Linked DNA regions of Thiorhodovibrio frisius. The protein of the gene in region 1 interacts with the protein of each later gene in a pairwise test. Links are inferred from orthologs where the notes say so. Each region holds a gene or a part of one and is shown on either strand. Other genes may lie near its edges.

The links.
Region 2: the proteins of rlmB (region 1) and tsaE interact in binary tests that used the Escherichia coli proteins (3 or more experiments, as listed by UniProt). The link is inferred for Thiorhodovibrio frisius from one-to-one orthologs.
Region 3: the proteins of rlmB (region 1) and Thiofri_RS06060 interact in binary tests that used the Escherichia coli proteins (3 or more experiments, as listed by UniProt). The link is inferred for Thiorhodovibrio frisius from one-to-one orthologs.

What each region holds. Positions count from the first base shown.
Region 1 is NZ_CP121471.1:736,899-743,068, reverse strand. The notes cover bases 2,076-4,933. They hold rlmB (23S rRNA (guanosine(2251)-2'-O)-methyltransferase RlmB), read right to left. Parts: upstream 3,997-4,933; coding sequence 3,154-3,996; downstream 2,076-3,153. Other genes in these bases: rnr (ribonuclease R), read right to left, coding at 4,049-4,933; Thiofri_RS03740 (TonB-dependent receptor plug domain-containing protein), read right to left, coding at 2,076-3,137. Also shown: Thiofri_RS03750 (GGDEF domain-containing protein), read right to left, coding at 1-438; Thiofri_RS03745 (YfiR/HmsC family protein), read right to left, coding at 428-1,066; more of Thiofri_RS03740, read right to left, coding at 1,050-2,075; more of rnr, read right to left, coding at 4,934-6,170. UniProt on the Escherichia coli protein: Specifically methylates the ribose of guanosine 2251 in 23S rRNA.
Region 2 is NZ_CP121471.1:1,267,724-1,274,034, forward strand. The notes cover bases 1-2,999. They hold tsaE (tRNA (adenosine(37)-N6)-threonylcarbamoyltransferase complex ATPase subunit type 1 TsaE), read left to right. Parts: upstream 1-1,213; coding sequence 1,214-1,786; downstream 1,787-2,999. Other genes in these bases: Thiofri_RS06060 (NAD(P)H-hydrate dehydratase), read left to right, coding at 1-1,217; Thiofri_RS06070 (N-acetylmuramoyl-L-alanine amidase), read left to right, coding at 1,949-2,999. Also shown: more of Thiofri_RS06070, read left to right, coding at 3,000-3,316; Thiofri_RS06080 (hypothetical protein), read right to left, coding at 3,671-3,856; Thiofri_RS06085 (BLUF domain-containing protein), read left to right, coding at 4,149-4,595; Thiofri_RS06090 (PAS domain S-box protein), read left to right, coding at 4,664-6,311. UniProt on the Escherichia coli protein: Required for the formation of a threonylcarbamoyl group on adenosine at position 37 (t(6)A37) in tRNAs that read codons beginning with adenine.
Region 3 is NZ_CP121471.1:1,263,432-1,269,678, reverse strand. Bases 1-2,935 are described here. They hold Thiofri_RS06060 (NAD(P)H-hydrate dehydratase), read right to left. Parts: upstream 2,263-2,935; coding sequence 739-2,262; downstream 1-738. Other genes in these bases: queG (tRNA epoxyqueuosine(34) reductase QueG), read left to right, coding at 2,549-2,935; tsaE (tRNA (adenosine(37)-N6)-threonylcarbamoyltransferase complex ATPase subunit type 1 TsaE), read right to left, coding at 170-742; Thiofri_RS06070 (N-acetylmuramoyl-L-alanine amidase), read right to left, coding at 1-7. Also shown: more of queG, read left to right, coding at 2,936-3,664; Thiofri_RS06050 (2Fe-2S iron-sulfur cluster-binding protein), read left to right, coding at 3,661-5,112; Thiofri_RS06045 (HAD-IIA family hydrolase), read right to left, coding at 5,176-6,084; protease SohB, read right to left, coding at 6,163-6,247. UniProt on the Escherichia coli protein: Bifunctional enzyme that catalyzes the epimerization of the S- and R-forms of NAD(P)HX and the dehydration of the S-form of NAD(P)HX at the expense of ADP, which is converted to AMP.

The DNA.
Region 1 (6,170 bases):
GCGCGGATGATAGAGGGGCGCATCGACCTTCAGGCAGTCGGGACACTGCGCCTGTCCGCGCGCAAGACGCTGGCGCTCAGGCGGGACTGCAGCGCTATCGGGGTCCAGTTCCAGCTCGATGCGCAGCGTCAGCTTGGAGTCATCCTGAGGCTCCTTGAGCAACAGCATCCCATTGATGCGGGTGTCGAGTTCGTCGAGCAATCGCGACTGCGCCAAGTCGAGCCCGAACAGCACTTCCAAACTGCGCGCCTGCGCCTGGGCCAGCGCGCGCACGCGGCTTTCGGCATCGGCGCGCAGATTGGGCTCCAGCACCAGCAGCCAGTAGCCGGTCATCAAGGCCATCAGCAGCACGCCAAGGCTGGCGAACAAAATCGCTAGATTGCGCTCGAATGCCAGCGAGCGATGCAGGGAACCCATAAAGCCGCGCTTACTCCTCATGATGGGCAACCCGCAGGAAAAACGCCTTGAACCGCAGACCGGCGCGTTCGGCCTGCGCGAGATTGACCGCTGGCAGAATGCGGTCGGTAACATAGACGCCAGCCACCGCGCCTCGAGCCACATCGCCGGTAAAAGGGGAAAAGACCAGAACGCCGCGCCCTTCAGACAGACGCTGCAACTGTGCCGAGGCCATCCCGACGCTCGCCACGAACACCGCGGCCAGCGATGCGTCCGCTTCCGCAAGCAAGTCAGCAATGGGTACGGGTCTGACCTTAAGCCGCAGCCCCTGCACCTCCCCAACCTCCTCAATGGAGCTCACCACCTCACGCACGCTGGCATCTAGCGTCTGGTAGCCAACCGCAATATGCAACTGGCCATCGCGGCTGTGGTCCCGCTTCAGGTCCTCTACAGCGCCGAGCACGGCGGGAAAGAGCTTGAGCCCGACCCGCAGGCGCTGCTCTTCCTCCGGCCACAGGCCGCCCGCCAACGCCGCTGCCTGGGCTAGCGCGACACCCACCAGCACCAGACACAAAAAGGCAACAGGCAGACGCCGCCGCGCGGAGATGCGCGGACTGCCAGGACTGGAGCCTGACTCGGGCGGGATCACGCGATCAGAACGCGTACCCAAGCTCGAGCCACCAGCGCCGGTCGGGACGGGGGTAATCGTCAGCGTAGATCCAGTCGACACCGCCAGCGCTCGCCTCCTGATCGGGGTAGCGCACATTGGCATTGGCGAGATTCTTGACCCCGAGACGTGCGAAGGGACCCGAGCCGGGTTTGGCATAACTGAGCGTCAGGTCCAGCGTGGTATAGGCCTCGAGCGGGTCGCGGTCATCGTCCTCGCGGCGCTCAGTTTCGCCAACATAGGCCAGCTGCGCGGCCAGAGTCCAGGCCGGCGCCGGGCGCCAGATCAGCGCCAGATTCGCCAGCAGGTTGGTGCCGCCGGGCAGCGAGCGGCCGCTGCTTTCATCTCGGGTTTGGACATAGGACAGGTTGCCATCGAGCTTAAGATCGCGGCGCAGGCGCTGCTGATACTCAAACTCCACACCTTGCAGTCGGGCATCAGCGACATTGGCATAGGCACTCTCGGGGCTGTAGAAGACGATCGGGTCGGTCAACTCGGAGTGAAACACAATCACCCGCCCTTCCCAGGTCGGCTTTTTCAGGATGTAGCCCAGTTCGTAGGTCGCAATCTCGCCAAAGCCGATGTCATCGGTGGCGGAGTATTCCTGCTCGTAGAAGGTCGGCGGGCGAAAGGCGCGCGCATACTGCGCCTTGATGATGTTCTCGGCATCGATGCGCCAAACTGCCGCCAGCCGCGGGCTGAGATGCGAGCCGACATCGCTGTAGTCATCAAAACGCAGCGCGCCGGTCAGGGTCAGCCGCTCGTTGAGGCGGAATTCATCCTGCACGATCGCGCTCAGGATGCGCCGGTTGCGCTGGTCATCCAGCCAGGGGAAGTCGATTTCAAACGCCGCTGGCCAGTCCCAGGTGGCCTCGTCCACCTCCACATGACTGGCTTCCAGACCAAAGAGGACCTGATGGCGATCATTCGGGTTCCAGTGCGTATCAGCGGCGATTAAATAGCGGGTTTCCTGATAATCCTGGCTCATGACTACCGACTCGTCGTCGAAGAAATAGCCGGTGGGAAACACAAACAGATCATCGCGGTCGCGCTCGTAGCGAAGTACCTCGAACCGTAGCCGGCTGCGCCAGCGCGCATTGAAGGTCAGATCGGTGCCAAGCTGCAAGGATTGGTAACGCTGTCGCGAGGCCAGCCGGTCATCATCCGGCGGCAAAAAGTGATTGATGCCGAAATAGTCGCCGTAGTCGTCATCGAGCAGCTTGATTGAGCCAAAGAAAGCGCCCCAGCGGATGTCGGCAAAGAGTCCGCGATAGCGATGCGACTCATTCGAGAGGCCCGGGGCATTGGAGATCTCGGGCATGCCGAGGTTGAAGGCCGCATCGGTGGCGACATCAACCCCGCCGTCGCCATCCAACCCGTAAGCATTGACCGACAACGCCAGATCGCGTTCGGGGTCGGCCCAGTGCCACATCAGGCCGCCACCGTAATCGCCGTCCTCCATCGCCGAGGCCGAGACTTCGCGGTCGCCCGTGCGCGTGATGACATCGATCACGCCAGCAAAGGCATACTCCCCATGCACCGAGGCGCCGGGGCCGCGAATCACCTCGATGCGCTCGACCTGCTCGATGGGAATGTTGAGCACCGGGTTGGCGGTGGCATAGAGGGTGGCGTTCATCGACACGCCATCGAGCAGGATCTTGAGATTGCCCGAGGCGTAGCCGTAGCCGATGCCGCGGCTCAGAATCTGGCGCTCGCCGGTCATCTCGATGGCCTGGCTGATGCCAGGCACCAGCGCCAGTGCCTCGCTGACCGAGCGCACGCCGCGCGCGCGCAGATCATCGCCGGTTAAAATCGTCGCCATGCCTGGCACATAATCGGCATTCATGCCGCTTTTGGTAGCAAGCTGCGTCTGCTGGTCGATGATGGAGAGCAGGTCATTGAGCGATTCGGTGTCCGCGACTTCCCCAGCCCGTTCGCTGGCGAAACCCGCCGCGCTGAGCAGAGATGTCAGCAAGACAGTTGCCGTCAGGGACTGGCGCGTCCAGGCGCCAAGAGACGAAAATTGCGCGCAGCTGATCAAGACGCCTCCAAAATAAGGTTGAGCTGCAGACATTGCCATTGGTCTCGGCTTAAGCCGCAGCCGCTAACCGCTGGCGCACAGCCTCATAGAGACAAATCCCGGCGCTGACCGAGACATTCAGGCTCTCGACCTGACCGCGCATCGGCAGGGCCGCGAGCTGGTCGCAGTGCTCGCGCGTCAGCCTTCGCATGCCTTTACCCTCGCTGCCGAGCACCAGTGCGAGCGGGCCCTTTAAATCGAGCTCGAACAGACTGTGCGATGCCTCGCCAGCCAACCCAAGAACCCAGAACCCGCGCTCCTGGAGCTGGGTCAAGGTGCGGGACAGATTGGTCACCTGCACGAAAGGCACACTGGCCGCGGCACCGCTGGCCACCTTGACCGCCGTGGCATTCAGCCCCACGGCGCGATCGCGCGGGGCAATGACCGCGAGTGCGCCGGCACCGTCGGCACAGCGCAGGCAGGCGCCCAGATTATGCGGGTCGGTGACGCCGTCGAGCACCAGCAGCAGCGGGTCGCGCGGGCCGGCCGCAAGTAACTGGTCCAGATCGGCCTCGGTGCGAGCGGCGGGCGCATCGGTCCAGGCCAGCGCACCCTGATGATTACCGCCACGGGCGGCATCATCGAGCGCATCCCGGGCCTGCTGGCGCACGGGCACACCATCGGCGCGCGCCTGCTCGACCAGTTCATTCAGACGACGATCGCGCCGGGCGCGGTCAAGCCACAGCTCGCGCACCCCGCCCTGGCTCAGGGCCGCGCGCACGGCATTGATGCCAATCACGACCGCGGCACCTGCGCTTCTCACCAGTCCATCCGCGTTACTGACGCAGGCTTTACTCGCGCCATCCGCTTTGCCCCTGCCACCCGCCTTGGCGTTCCCATTCCCCTTGGCCATGGTGATTCGCTCTGCTCTCCCTTGCTCTGCGCTAGTCCGCTGCGACCACGGTTCAGCTAGCGGCGCGTTTACGGCTGCCGCGACGGCGGGAGCGCTTGGCGCCCTCGGACTTCTTGTCCGCGGGTGCCAGCACGAAGTCGATCTTGCGCTCATCGAGATTGACTGCCGCCACCTGCACCCGCAGCCGGTCGCCGAGCCGATAGACTTGGCCCGTGCGTGCGCCATTGAGTCGGTGGCCGATGGGGTCGAAGTGGTAGAAGTCGTTATCCAGCGCAGTAATGTGCACCAGGCCATCGACATAAACATCGTCGAGCTCGACGAACAGGCCAAAGCCCTGGACGCTTACAATGGTGCCGTCGAACTGCTCGCCGAGCTTGTCGCGCATGTACTCGCATTTCAGCCAGTCGGCGGCATCGCGGGTGGCCTCGTCGGCGCGCCGCTCGGTGCCCGAGCAGTGCTCAGCAATCTGTTGTAACTCGGGCTTGGAGTAGTCCAAATCCGCCACGCTGCCACCCGCCAGAATATGCTTGATGATGCGGTGCACAATCAGGTCCGGATAGCGGCGAATGGGCGAGGTGAAATGGGTATAGCCCTCGTACGCCAGGCCAAAGTGACCAACATTGTCCGAGCTGTACATGGCCTGCTGCATGGAGCGCAGCAGTACGGTTTGGATCAAATGAAAATCCGCCCGTTCGCGCACTAAATCCAACAAGGTGCCATAGTCCTTGGCGGTGGGTTTGTCGCCACCGGGCAGGTTCAGGCCCAATTCGGCGAGGAACTCGCGCAGGTCGGAGAGCTTCTCCGCCTTGGGCTGCTCGTGAATACGGAACAGCGCCGGCATCTTCTTGCGCTCGAACAGGCGCGCGGAGGCGACATTGGCCGCGAGCATGCATTCCTCGATAATGCGATGCGCGTCATTGCGAGTGCGCGGTTCGATGCCCTCAAGCCGGCCCTGCTCGTTGAAGACGAACTGGGTCTCGACCGTGTCGAAATCGATGGCACCGCGCTCGCCACGCGCCTCGAGCAGCGACTGAAACAGCTGATGCAGCTCATGCAGATGGGGCAGCAGCTGCGCATATTGATCGCATAGTTTGGCGTCGCCCTCGAGCATGGCGGCGACCTGCTCATAGGTCAACCGCGCCGCCGAGCGCATCACCGCCTCGAAAAAGCGCGAACGGGTCACCTTGCCATCGCGGTTCACATAGAGCTCGCAGGCCATGCACAGCCGATCAACCTGGGGATTAAGCGAACAGAGCCCGTTGGAGAGCACCTCCGGCAGCATGGGAATCACGCGATCAGGGAAATAGACCGAATTACCGCGCGCACGGCCTTCCTGGTCCAGCGCATCCCCGGGGCTCACATAGGCAGAGACATCGGCAATGCACACCAAAAGCCGCCAACCCTTGGGCTTGCGCTCGGCATAAACGGCGTCGTCAAAATCGCGCGCATCGGCGCCATCGATAGTCACCAGCGGCAAATCGCGCAGATCCAGACGCCCAGCCTTGGCCGCTTCCGGCACCTCTTCGCTTAAGCCAGAGATCTGTTGCAGCACCGCCTCGGGCCAGTCGACAGGGAGATCGTGGGCGCGAATGGCAATGTCGGTCTCCATGCCGGCGGCCATGTGATCGCCGAGCACCTCCAGCACCCGCCCGAGCGGCTGGGTGCGCTTGGTGGGCTGATCAGTGATCTCGGCCACCACGATCTGGCCCTTGGTGGCTGCTCCCGCCCGATCGCTGGGGATAATAATGTCGTGGGGGATACGCTTGTTATCCGGCACCACGAAGCCAACGCCGCTTTCGGCATAAAAGCGTCCCACCACCGACTGAGTATTGCGCTCAAGAATCTCCACCACCGCACCCTCGAGCCGCCCGCGCCGGTCGCGCCCGGTGACCCGCGCAACAATGCGATCACCATGGAAGAGCGCGCGCATTTCCTTCGGATACAGATAAAGATCATCCCCGCCCTCATCGGGCTTGAGGAAGCCAAAGCCATCGGGATGGCCAATCACCCGCCCGGCGATCAGATCCTTCTTATTGACCAGGCAGAAGGCATCGCGGCGGTTGCGCACCAGTTGCCCATCGCGCACCATCGCACCCAGACGCCGCTCGAGTGCCAGCTGCTCCTCGGGGTCGGACAGACTAAGCGCCTTGGCCACGCCCGCGGCGTCCATCGGC
Region 2 (6,311 bases), 530 kb from region 1 along the record:
CAAGCGCTTATGCCGATGCCGGTGGCCAGGTCTCGACCTGGCCCGAATGGCCCGAGGCGAGCGATTTGATCGTGGATGCCATGCTGGGCACTGGGCTGACGCGTGTGGTGACTGGCGACATGGCTGCTGCGATCAACCGTGTCAATCAAGGTCGCGCGCCGGTGCTGGCGGTGGATATTCCCTCAGGACTGAGCGCGGACACCGGCTGCATCCTTGGCGCGGCGATTCGCGCGACTGCAACCTTAAGTTTCATCGGCTTGAAGCAGGGCCTGTTTACCGGTGATGGGCCAGACCGCACCGGTTGTATCCAGTTCGACGCGCTTGAGGTGCCGGCGGCGGTCTATGCCAGTACAGTGGCTGCCGCCCGCCGCACCGACTGGCCCAAGGAGGCGGCGCGCATCGCGCCCCGGTCGCGCACTGCGTACAAAGGCAGCTGTGGTCATCTGCTGGTGGTTGGCGGTGCGCCTGGCATGAGCGGTGCCGCGCGCCTGTGTGGCGAGGCCGCGCTGCGTGCCGGCGCCGGGCTGGTGACCCTGGCAACCCACCCCGACCATGCCGCGCTGCTCAACCTGACCCGCCCAGAGTTGATGGTTGCGGCAGTGTCCTCGCCCGACCAGCTCGCGCCCCTGCTCGAGCGGGCAAGTCTGGTTGCGCTTGGGCCTGGGCTGGGGCGGGCTCCATGGGGCCGGGCGCTGTTTGAGTATTTGCTGCAAGCCGAGGTCATCGGGCAGCGCCCGCTGGTGCTGGATGCCGATGCGCTCAATCTGCTCGCCGAACAGCCGCAACGGCGAGATCACTGGATACTGACACCCCATCCAGGCGAGGCGGCGCGCCTGCTCGCCTGCACAACAGCCGAGATCGCACAAGACCGATTTGCGGCTGCTGCTGAACTCCAGCAACACTATGGTGGCGCTGTGGTGCTGAAAGGCGCGGGCACCTTGATCGCCAGCGCCGCACAACAAGCGCCAGCGCTTTGTAGTCAGGGCAATCCCGGTATGGCCAGTGGCGGCATGGGCGATGCACTGACCGGCATCATTGGCGCGCTGCTCGCCCAGGGGCTCCCACTTGAACAGGCCGCCAGTGCCGGTGTCTGCCTGCATGCAGCGGCAGCGGACTGGGCCGCACGCGAGGGTGAACGTGGTCTACTGGCGTCCGATCTCATCGCCGCCCTGCGCGGCCAGTGGTGCCGTCTGGCGGGTTGGGAGCAGGGGCGATGACAGCGCTCTATATCCCCGATGAACCAGGCATGCTGCGCGTGGGGCAAAGTCTGGCGCCGCTGTTATCGCCCTGGCTAGAGACAGGGCGGGGCAGTATCTCGGCAGCACCCAAAGGAGCACTGGTGTTTCTGCACGGCCAGCTCGGAGCCGGCAAAACCACACTGGTGCGCGGCCTGCTGCGTGCTTATGGCGTTCAGGGCGCGGTGCGGAGCCCGACCTATACGCTGATCGAGCCCTATCAGATCAAGCCTCATGGGATTGAACCCAAAGAGATCGAGCCCAAAGAATTCCGGGCCGAACCTGCTTCCAAGCGCATCTTCCACCTCGATCTCTATCGTTTGGCCGATCCTGAGGAACTTGACTATCTCGGCTGGCAGGAGCTGCTCGGCGATGGTGGTCTATTATTGATCGAATGGCCCGAGCGCGGCGCCGGGCTGCTGCCGCCGCCCGATTTCAGCATCAGCATCGAGATGCAGCCGCCGGGCCGTTCGCTGAGTTTTTGCGGTCGTGGCGACTGGCAGCAGGTCGCAACTGCGGCGGCGCGAGCACTGGGGACGGCCAATGCCTAGGCGCGCAAAACCTGCTGCGCGCGCAAGACTTTAAGCAACTTAGAGAAACCCCCGGCAAACATCAGAAAAAATAGACAATTTTGCCGTCCCTTGCTATGCTTTGAGGCACCAGCGTCGAAAATCCTGCGACCTTGGGGTCCGAGGCTTCCTGCGGGGGGCACTATGAAAAATATTCGACTCATCACCATTCTGCTCATCTGTCTGCTGTCATGGGGCTTAAGCGCCGCCGCTCGGGTCGAGATCCAGGGTGCGCGTCTGTCCAGCCAGAATGAAATGGCCCGCTTGGTGCTCGATACCTCGGGCCCGGTGGTTGAGCACAACATCTTCTCGCTCGACTCACCTGACCGCCTGGTCATCGACTTAGCCGGTGTCAGCCTGTCTGGTCCGCTGCGCCAGCCTGATCCGACCAATCCGCTGCTGACAAGCATCCGCAGCGGCGAGCGCCCCGGGGAGAGCGCCAGAATCGTGCTCGACCTCAAGCGCAAGGTGCGGGTCAAAAGCTTCTGTCTACAACCCGATGGGCGTCATGGTTATCGTCTGGTGGTGGACCTCACACCCAAACCCGAGCAAGAAGTCCGCCAGGAGGCGTTGGCAGAGGCCTCGCGCGGCCTGTCCGGTCATCCCTCGGTGCAACAGCGCTCGGTCAAGCTCAAGGCGCGCGATGTGGTGATTGCCATCGATGCTGGTCACGGTGGCAAAGACCCAGGGGCGGTTGGCCCGCGCGGCACTCGGGAGAAGGATGTGACCCTGGCCATTGCGCGCGTTCTCGCCCGCTTGGTCGATAAAGAGCCCGGGATGCGCGCGGCCATGATCCGCGACAGCGACCGCTTCGTCATTCTGCGCGAGCGCATTCGCATCGCCCGCAAACATCGCGCGGATTTGTTCGTGTCAATTCATGCCGATGCCTTTCGCGATCGCAGCGTACGCGGTTCTTCCGTTTTTACCCTGTCTGAGCGTGGCGCGAGCAGCGAGGCCGCCAAATGGCTGGCTGCACGCGAGAACGAGGTTGACCTTCTTGCCGGCATTGACCTGGGGAAAAGCAACGAAGAAGTCGCTGGCGTGCTGATGAACATGACCCAAAACATGACCATGGAGCACAGCATGCTGGCGGCCAAGCCGGTGTTGGACGAGTTGGGACACCTGGGCAAAATGCACCAGAGTCGCATCCAGTCCGCCGGCTTTGCTGTGCTAAAAGCGCCGGACATTCCGTCCATGCTGGTGGAAACAGCCTTTATTTCCAATCCCGAGGAAGAAAAGCGCCTGCGCGACCCAGCCTTTCAGAACCAGGTCGCGAAAGCCATTCTGGTGGGAATCAAGCGCTACTTCGAGGCCAATCCGCCGCCGCAAACCCTGTTTGCGATGAGAAATGACAGGGGCGCCAGCTCCATCCGTCATGTCATCGAACGCGGCGATACCCTGCTCGATATTGCGCGCGATTATCAGGTCAGCCTGCCATCACTGCGCTCTCTCAACCAGCTTGAGAGCGACCGCATCCGCGTCGGCCAGGTTCTGCGCATTCCTGAAAGCTGAACAACGGCTGACACCGCTCCCTTGCCTGATGTGCCTGAGCGAGCAACACCACGACATCTAAAAGTCGTAGAGAAAAATGCCGATCCCCAATGCTAGATGTCGAACAAGGCGCACAAAAAAGCCGCTATAAAGCGGCTGATTTTGAGAGAGTTGGTGGCTACGGCTAGATTCGAACTAGCGACATCGGCATTATGAGTGCCGCGCTCTAACCAACTGAGCTACGTAGCCAAATAGACTGCTAAGAATGCCATGTTCAGAATCGCAGGTCAAGCACCGGTGCGGGTCTTAGCTGGGCGCGGTTGGCCTTGGTGTGAAACAGCGGTTGCATCTGTCGCCTGGTCGGGCTAGTGAGCGTTAGTCGCTGGTATCGGAGGGGTTGGCACAGCGCAGGGCGAGAAATAGCCGCGACAGGGCGATTGGCAATCCGGGCTTGACCTGCTGTAGTTCGGTCGGTTCCTGCGTCCAGGTGCCGGCTTCGAGATCGAAGCCGACCAGTTCCGCCAGGTTGATGACGTAATCTTTCAGGTCGTCGTTGTTCATACAACTCCTCATGAGATGGATAGATCCGGCGCCAAGGCGGGCCGGTGGGTGCGGTTCCGATCAGCTTCGCAGTGATCGGGTGCGAGTCAAGTGCTGATCATTATCGCGAATCCCAGCCGTTCGGTCATGGTAATTTGCGCGACGCCAGCTCAACCTATGCCTTTGCGTTCGACTTTATGTTGATGATTTTTGTCGACTATTGTACTCTCTGAGTTCCCAAACACTGAATCCGGCCGCGCATCGTCTTGCCGGACTCGCGCCGGCTTGGCGTTAAACAACCCGAGGATTGGCCATGTTCATTACGCGACTCATCTATTGCAGCGAATTATCCGGTGTTGACAAGGATGCGATCACTAACATTCTTCAGGTATCGCGCCAGAAGAACGCCAAGGCTGGGATTACCGGCATGCTGCTTTTTAACGGGGTTTACTTTTTGCAATGTCTGGAAGGTTCGCGTGACGCCGTTAACGAAACCTATCACCGAATTGTCCACGATAATCGCCATTCCCGTCCGGTGTTGCTTACCTGTGAGGAGCTTTCTCAGCGCGATTTTACCGACTGGGACATGGCGTATGTGCCCTGGACCGCTGAGATTCGCAGCATTGTTCGTTGCTTCTCTGTCGACGACGAATTCGATCCATACAAGCTAGGCGCCCAGAGTGCGATCGGGCTGTTTCGCGCGTTGCGAGACCGTCTGCCCGATAACGAATTCTGGTCAAAACCCTTGCAGACCGCTTAATTGGCAGTTGGTGTGATCGCCTTTGTTGTGCGATCAGTCGTTATGATCGTCCGCAACGCAAGAATTCTATGCAACCCCAAAAAACCGGTCATTGCGATGGTTTAACCGCCGACCGCGCCCAAACCGCTGAGCAGGCTCTGGTGGCCAGCGAACGGCGTTTGCTGAGGGTGCTTGATAATCTCGACGCCCTGGTCTATGTCAGCGATCTCGACAGCGACGAGATTCTGTTCGTCAACGCCTATGGCCGTGGCCTGTTCGGCGATATCGAAGGGCAGACCTGTTGGCAAGCGTTGCATGGACGTAACGCACGTTGCGACGACTGCAGCCACGAACATCTGTTTGATAGCAACGGCCAGCCCGGCGGTGTGCGCCACTGGGAAGTGCAAAACGCCCGCAATGGCCGGCGCTATGACTGCCGCGATCAGGCGATTGCCTGGACCGACAGCCATTATGCACGCCTGCAGATTGCCTTCGACATTACCGAGCGGGTCGAGAATGCCGAGCGTCTGGCTCTTGTCGAGCGGGAGTTAAGGGGCGAGCGTGATCTGTTCTCCGCCGGGCCGGTGGTCACTGTTGTCTGGAGTCTGGAGCCGGGCTGGCCCATTCGGCGGGTGTCGCGTAATGCCGAGGCTATTCTTGGGTATACCCCGGAGGAACTCTGCGCGCCCGAGTTTCGTTTTATCCAACTCATTCACCCCGAGGATGTTACGCGCACCAGTGACGAGGTTGCCGCCCACCTGGCCGCCGGTGACCAGAACTTCAAGCAATCCTATCGGCTTGAGGTGCGCGACTGGGTCGGCTTGAGTTATCGCTGGTTTTATGACTTCAGCCAGGTGGTGCGTGCAGCGGACGGCACTGTGACGGAAGTCCGTGGCTATCTGTTTGATCAAACCCGCCTGAAAGAGGTTGAGGACGCGCTCGCGCGCGAGCGCGAGCGCCTGGCCGGCATTATCGACGGCACTCATGCCGGTACCTGGGAATGGCGACCGGAAACTGGCGACTTGTTCGTTAACGCACGCTGGGCCGAGATATTGGGCTACTCCATGGAGCAACTCTGGCCCGTGACCATGGATACCTGGGCCGCTATGGTGCATCCCGAGGACCGCGAGTTGGTGCGTGGCAAGATCTACGCGCATCTGCACGGCAAGACGCCCTTCTACAGCTGCGAAATGCGCCTGCGCCATCGCGATGGTTCCTGGCTTTGGACAGCGGTGCGCGGACGGGTCGCCCAGTGGTCGGTTAGCCAACCCTCGCGCGCACTCTGGATGCTAGGCACCCTGCAGGACATAAACGCGCGCCGGCGCAGCGAGCAGCGCTTCGAGCAGGTTACTGCGCATAGCAGGCTGGTTGCCTGGGAGGTGGATGCCAATGGCCTCTTCACCTATCTGAGCGACGGTGTCGAGCGGGTGATTGGTTACAGCCCGACCGAGTTGGTTGGGCACAAGCACTTTTACGATTTGCACCCGCCAGAGGAGCGCGAGGCATTTAAGGAGGCCGCGCTCAAGGTCTTTGCCCAGCGCCAGGCCTTCGAGGGTATGGAAAACCCCGTCCAGGCCGCCGATGGGCGGCGGATTTGGGTCGAGACCAATGGCATTCCGGTGCTGGACGCTGATGGCGAACTGCGCGGGTACTGCGGCACCGATCTCGACATCACCGAGCGCAAGCGCGCCGAGCAGGCGCTGGAGGCCACCACCGCGCATGCCCAGGAACTGGCAG
Region 3 (6,247 bases), 530 kb from region 1 along the record:
TTTTCATAGTGCCCCCCGCAGGAAGCCTCGGACCCCAAGGTCGCAGGATTTTCGACGCTGGTGCCTCAAAGCATAGCAAGGGACGGCAAAATTGTCTATTTTTTCTGATGTTTGCCGGGGGTTTCTCTAAGTTGCTTAAAGTCTTGCGCGCGCAGCAGGTTTTGCGCGCCTAGGCATTGGCCGTCCCCAGTGCTCGCGCCGCCGCAGTTGCGACCTGCTGCCAGTCGCCACGACCGCAAAAACTCAGCGAACGGCCCGGCGGCTGCATCTCGATGCTGATGCTGAAATCGGGCGGCGGCAGCAGCCCGGCGCCGCGCTCGGGCCATTCGATCAATAATAGACCACCATCGCCGAGCAGCTCCTGCCAGCCGAGATAGTCAAGTTCCTCAGGATCGGCCAAACGATAGAGATCGAGGTGGAAGATGCGCTTGGAAGCAGGTTCGGCCCGGAATTCTTTGGGCTCGATCTCTTTGGGTTCAATCCCATGAGGCTTGATCTGATAGGGCTCGATCAGCGTATAGGTCGGGCTCCGCACCGCGCCCTGAACGCCATAAGCACGCAGCAGGCCGCGCACCAGTGTGGTTTTGCCGGCTCCGAGCTGGCCGTGCAGAAACACCAGTGCTCCTTTGGGTGCTGCCGAGATACTGCCCCGCCCTGTCTCTAGCCAGGGCGATAACAGCGGCGCCAGACTTTGCCCCACGCGCAGCATGCCTGGTTCATCGGGGATATAGAGCGCTGTCATCGCCCCTGCTCCCAACCCGCCAGACGGCACCACTGGCCGCGCAGGGCGGCGATGAGATCGGACGCCAGTAGACCACGTTCACCCTCGCGTGCGGCCCAGTCCGCTGCCGCTGCATGCAGGCAGACACCGGCACTGGCGGCCTGTTCAAGTGGGAGCCCCTGGGCGAGCAGCGCGCCAATGATGCCGGTCAGTGCATCGCCCATGCCGCCACTGGCCATACCGGGATTGCCCTGACTACAAAGCGCTGGCGCTTGTTGTGCGGCGCTGGCGATCAAGGTGCCCGCGCCTTTCAGCACCACAGCGCCACCATAGTGTTGCTGGAGTTCAGCAGCAGCCGCAAATCGGTCTTGTGCGATCTCGGCTGTTGTGCAGGCGAGCAGGCGCGCCGCCTCGCCTGGATGGGGTGTCAGTATCCAGTGATCTCGCCGTTGCGGCTGTTCGGCGAGCAGATTGAGCGCATCGGCATCCAGCACCAGCGGGCGCTGCCCGATGACCTCGGCTTGCAGCAAATACTCAAACAGCGCCCGGCCCCATGGAGCCCGCCCCAGCCCAGGCCCAAGCGCAACCAGACTTGCCCGCTCGAGCAGGGGCGCGAGCTGGTCGGGCGAGGACACTGCCGCAACCATCAACTCTGGGCGGGTCAGGTTGAGCAGCGCGGCATGGTCGGGGTGGGTTGCCAGGGTCACCAGCCCGGCGCCGGCACGCAGCGCGGCCTCGCCACACAGGCGCGCGGCACCGCTCATGCCAGGCGCACCGCCAACCACCAGCAGATGACCACAGCTGCCTTTGTACGCAGTGCGCGACCGGGGCGCGATGCGCGCCGCCTCCTTGGGCCAGTCGGTGCGGCGGGCGGCAGCCACTGTACTGGCATAGACCGCCGCCGGCACCTCAAGCGCGTCGAACTGGATACAACCGGTGCGGTCTGGCCCATCACCGGTAAACAGGCCCTGCTTCAAGCCGATGAAACTTAAGGTTGCAGTCGCGCGAATCGCCGCGCCAAGGATGCAGCCGGTGTCCGCGCTCAGTCCTGAGGGAATATCCACCGCCAGCACCGGCGCGCGACCTTGATTGACACGGTTGATCGCAGCAGCCATGTCGCCAGTCACCACACGCGTCAGCCCAGTGCCCAGCATGGCATCCACGATCAAATCGCTCGCCTCGGGCCATTCGGGCCAGGTCGAGACCTGGCCACCGGCATCGGCATAAGCGCTTGCCGCCGCTGCCGCTGCGCCGCTCAGGCGTTGGTGATCGCCAAGCCGCACCAAGCGCACCTGGCGCCCGGCGCTCCGAGCCAGCCTCGCCAGCACATAGCCGTCGCCACCGTTGTTGCCGGGGCCGGCCAGGACGGTGAGGCGCCCGGCTTGCGGCCAGTCGCGTTCGATGAGTCGCCACAACGCCGCACCGGCGCGCTCCATCAGGGTTTCGCCCGGGATGCCAAAACGCTCAATGGCACAGGCATCGAGCATGCGCACCTGTTCGGCCCGGTAGAGGGCGTAGGGCAGTTGTTCAGTGCTCGGCATCAAACGCGGCATTGGCTTGCCTTGATCAGTGTTTGGGCTCCAGTCCAGACGAATGTCTGACCGCCATCAGCGCATTTCCCGACTGGAGGGCACAAGCCCAGTCTTACGCGCGCTTGCACTGACAGGCCAAACCCACGAGCACGTCTTGCAACAAGCTGACGCGACCTTCCAAGACAGCGGTAGCCATCGATTCACCTCCTGACTGGTCACAACCGGATCGATCTCAGTATGATCCCAACAACAAGGGTTGCAAAGCCCAAACACTCGCACCTTGAGCACGCAGACCTTGACACCCACCACCCTCGCCGCCCACATCAAAACCTGGGGCCGAGAACTCGGCTTTCAGCAAGTTGGCATCGCCGGCTGCGAGCTGAGCGGCCCCGAAAGCTATTTGCACGACTGGCTCGCGCGCGGCTGGCATGGCGAGATGGACTACATGGCCCGTCACGGCAGCAAACGCAGCCGCCCGGCTGAACTGCTACCGGGCACAAAAAGAGTGATCTGCGCGCGCATGGACTACATGCCAGAGGCGCTGGAGGACACCAGGGCCGCTTGCGATCATCCCATCGAGGCCTTTATTTCCCGCTACGCACTCGGGCGTGATTACCACAAGCTGCTGCGCGCGCGGCTGAAACAGCTCGCCCTGCGCATCGAGGCTGAAAGCGGCCCCTTCCAGTGGCGCCCGCTGGTCGACTCGGCACCCGTAATGGAAAAGCCGCTGGCACAAGCCGCTGGCCTGGGCTGGATTGGCAAGCACACCAATTTAATCAACCCAGGCGCCGGTTCCTGGTTCTTTCTCGGCGAGCTTTATGTCGATCTGCTGCTGCCCATTGACGAACCCCTGCCCAGTCATTGCGGACGCTGCCGAGCCTGCATGGATATCTGCCCCACAGGTGCCATTGTCAAACCTTATGAATTGGACGCGCGCCTGTGCATCTCTTATCTGACTATCGAACTGGCCGGTGCGATCCCCGCGCCGCTGCGCCCGCTGCTGGGCAACCGCATCTATGGCTGTGACGACTGCCAACTCGTCTGCCCCTGGAACCGCTTTGCGCATGTCACGAAAGAAGCCGATTTCTGTCCCCGTCATGGTCTGGATGGCGCCAGCCTGATTGCACTCTTTAGCTGGGATGAAGCGGAATTTCTCAAGCGCACCGAGGGCAGCGCCATCCGTCGCATCGGTCATCAGCGCTGGCTGCGTAACATCGCCGTGGCGCTTGGCAACGCCGCGCCCTCCCCTGTCGCACGCCAAGCGCTGGAAGCTCGCAGCGACCACCCGAGCGATCTAATCCGCGAGCATGTCCATTGGGCGCTAGCGCGACAATGCCAGCGGCGCGAGAATGACGACCTCTCTGAGAAAGCACCCGGCACCCCATCTTCTCAACAGGAGCCCCGCGCATGATCAATCTGCTTAGTCTCTCGCGCGCCGCGCGTTTAGCCGGCGTTAGCCGCGGCACTCTACAGGCACGCATTCGCCAGGGCGAAATCGAGACCTTCGAGGGTGAGGTGCGGGTACAGGATTTGCTGCGCGTATACCCCAACGTCAGCCTGGAACACACCGGCCTGCTCGATCAGGTGCAGCAAATCCGGGACAACGCGGTGCCGCGCGACAATGATCAGGACCATCAATTACCCAGCCCCGAGGTGCTGCTCTCGCGCCTGCGTGCGCTGAGCGACGCACTCTCCGCGCAGGTCAGCCGCGCCGATGGGCTACAGCAGTTGATTGCGGATTTGCGCAGCCAGTTGACCCACGCCATCCCCGAGCGCGACACGCGCGAACGTCTGCTCGGCTGGCTGGATGCACAATGCGCAGCCCTCGCCGAAGCGCCCGAGTCCGAGGCACGCCGACAGCTGTTTGCGAAAGACAACTTCCTGCGCCTGATGGCGGCAAGCGTCAAGGTGATCCCGAGTGGGCATGAATTCTTTGTCGAGGGCTCGGAGTCGATTCTCGACGCTGCCGTGCGCGCGGGGCTGCGCATGAACTACGGCTGCGCCAACGGCAACTGCGGCTCTTGCAAGGCGCGGGTGGTGTCAGGTGAGGTGTGGAAGCTGCGCAATCACGACTATGTACTCAGTGCCCGCGAGCAACAGTTGGGTTACTTGCTCGCCTGCTGCCACACGGCGGTCACCGACCTGGTGCTGGAGGCCGCCGAGGCGCATTCGAGCGCGGATTTACCCCACCAGGAGATTCGCGCCCAAATCCGCAAAGTCGAGCACCAGAACGCCGATCTCATGCTATTGCAGGTGCAGGCGCCACGCACCCAGACCCTGCGGTTCATGGCCGGGCAGTCCGCGCGACTACAACTGGAGGACAGCACCAAAACTGAACTGCCCATCGCCAGTTGCCCCTGCAATGGCCGCACTCTGCACTTTTACATTCGGCGCGGACGCGATGCCTTCAGCGATGCCGTCTTCAGTCGCACACTCAGCCGCGCACCCGTGCTGGTCAGCGGCCCTCAGGGCGATTTCGTGCTGCGCGAGGCTGATCCGGGCCCGGCGGTCTTCATCGCCTTCGGCGATGGCATCGCACCAATCAAAAGCCTGATCGAACATGCCGTGTCCATCGACACCGCCGCCAGCCTGCATCTGTACTGGTCAACTTCTGGCACCGAGGGTTTTTATCTCGAAGGCTGGTGCCGCGCGCTCAAGGATGCGCTCGACCACTTCGCCTTCACCCCATTAGTCAATGCCACTGCCGAGGACCTGCTTGCCCTGCTCCGCGCCGATCTTCCAGAGCCAAACACCGCCAGCTATTACCTAGCCGGATCAGCCGAAGAACTGGCGCCCCTAGCCGACAGACTCAGCAACCTGGGCATCGCGGATGAGTCTGTGGCAAGCCTGTCGGTTTAGATGCCTAAGGCTCATGCTCCCGACCGCCCCGGAGCATGAAGCGGCCGCTTCACGGCAAGATGTTCAAACTCTCATCTGATTGTCCACAAGACTGCGGACTTGCCAGGTCGGCTGCGGCAGATCTGCGGCTTTGGTGCCGCCTGCGGCTGGAATCACCGGGGCGCCACCTGCAAGACCGGTGCCAACCAGTACCGCGTCCAGGCCCGCATCCAGGCCACCGCGAATGTCGGTGCCGAGTTGATCGCCAATCATCACCGGCCGCTGAACGCCGAGCTGCTGCCTGGCTTGGTCGAAAATTGGCCGACAGGGTTTGCCGAGGCGCTCGAAGGCGATGGGCTGGTCGGGATGATGGGCGTTGAGCACGGTCTCAAGCATCACGGCCATGGCGCCAGCGGTCAGGCTGAAGGCACCGGGCGCGCAGGGGAAGATGAGGTCGGGATTGCACAACAAGAGATGGATGGACTCACCACCAGCCTGACGGCGCATGATCAGATTGAGCGCACGATTGAAGTCCTCGGGCCAACGCACGCCGTTTTGGTCGGCAATGACCACCACCTCGGCGTCCTGGTCGTCCTCAATCAGCCGCCCACCGGCGCGAGTCACATAACCTTGGGCGCTTGGCGGGCCGAGCAGCAGGCAGGAGGCGCCTTGCAGACCATGGCGGGCAAAATAGGGCTGGAGCAGCATGCCGGAGGTCAGCAGATGCTGAGCGTCGAGCGCCAGCCCCTTGGCGGTGAAGTCGGCCGCGAGCTGTTGCGGCAGACGACTGGCGGCATTGGTGACAATCAGCCAGGGCTTGCCAGCGGCATCAAGGCGGGCGAGAAAGTCCGCCGCGCCAGGTAGCGGGCCGGTATCGTCGAGCAGCACCCCATAGGCATCAAGCAGAAAGCCGTCGTAGCGCTCGATGAGTTGGGACGGGGTAATGAGTGGCGCCGTCAATCTGGCTTCGGGGTCCGAATGGCTTGGGGGCATTGGCGCGGCTCTTGGGGATTTCCGGCGGGCGGCCGGATTTCACTTCCATTGCGATGGGGCGAATACAGTTGCCCCTGCCTACCGGAGTGCATTGCGCCAGCGCGCGGCTTTAAGCTGCAAGGAGCCGAGCAGGCGCTCAAGCGGTTTCTTCTTAACCTGATAG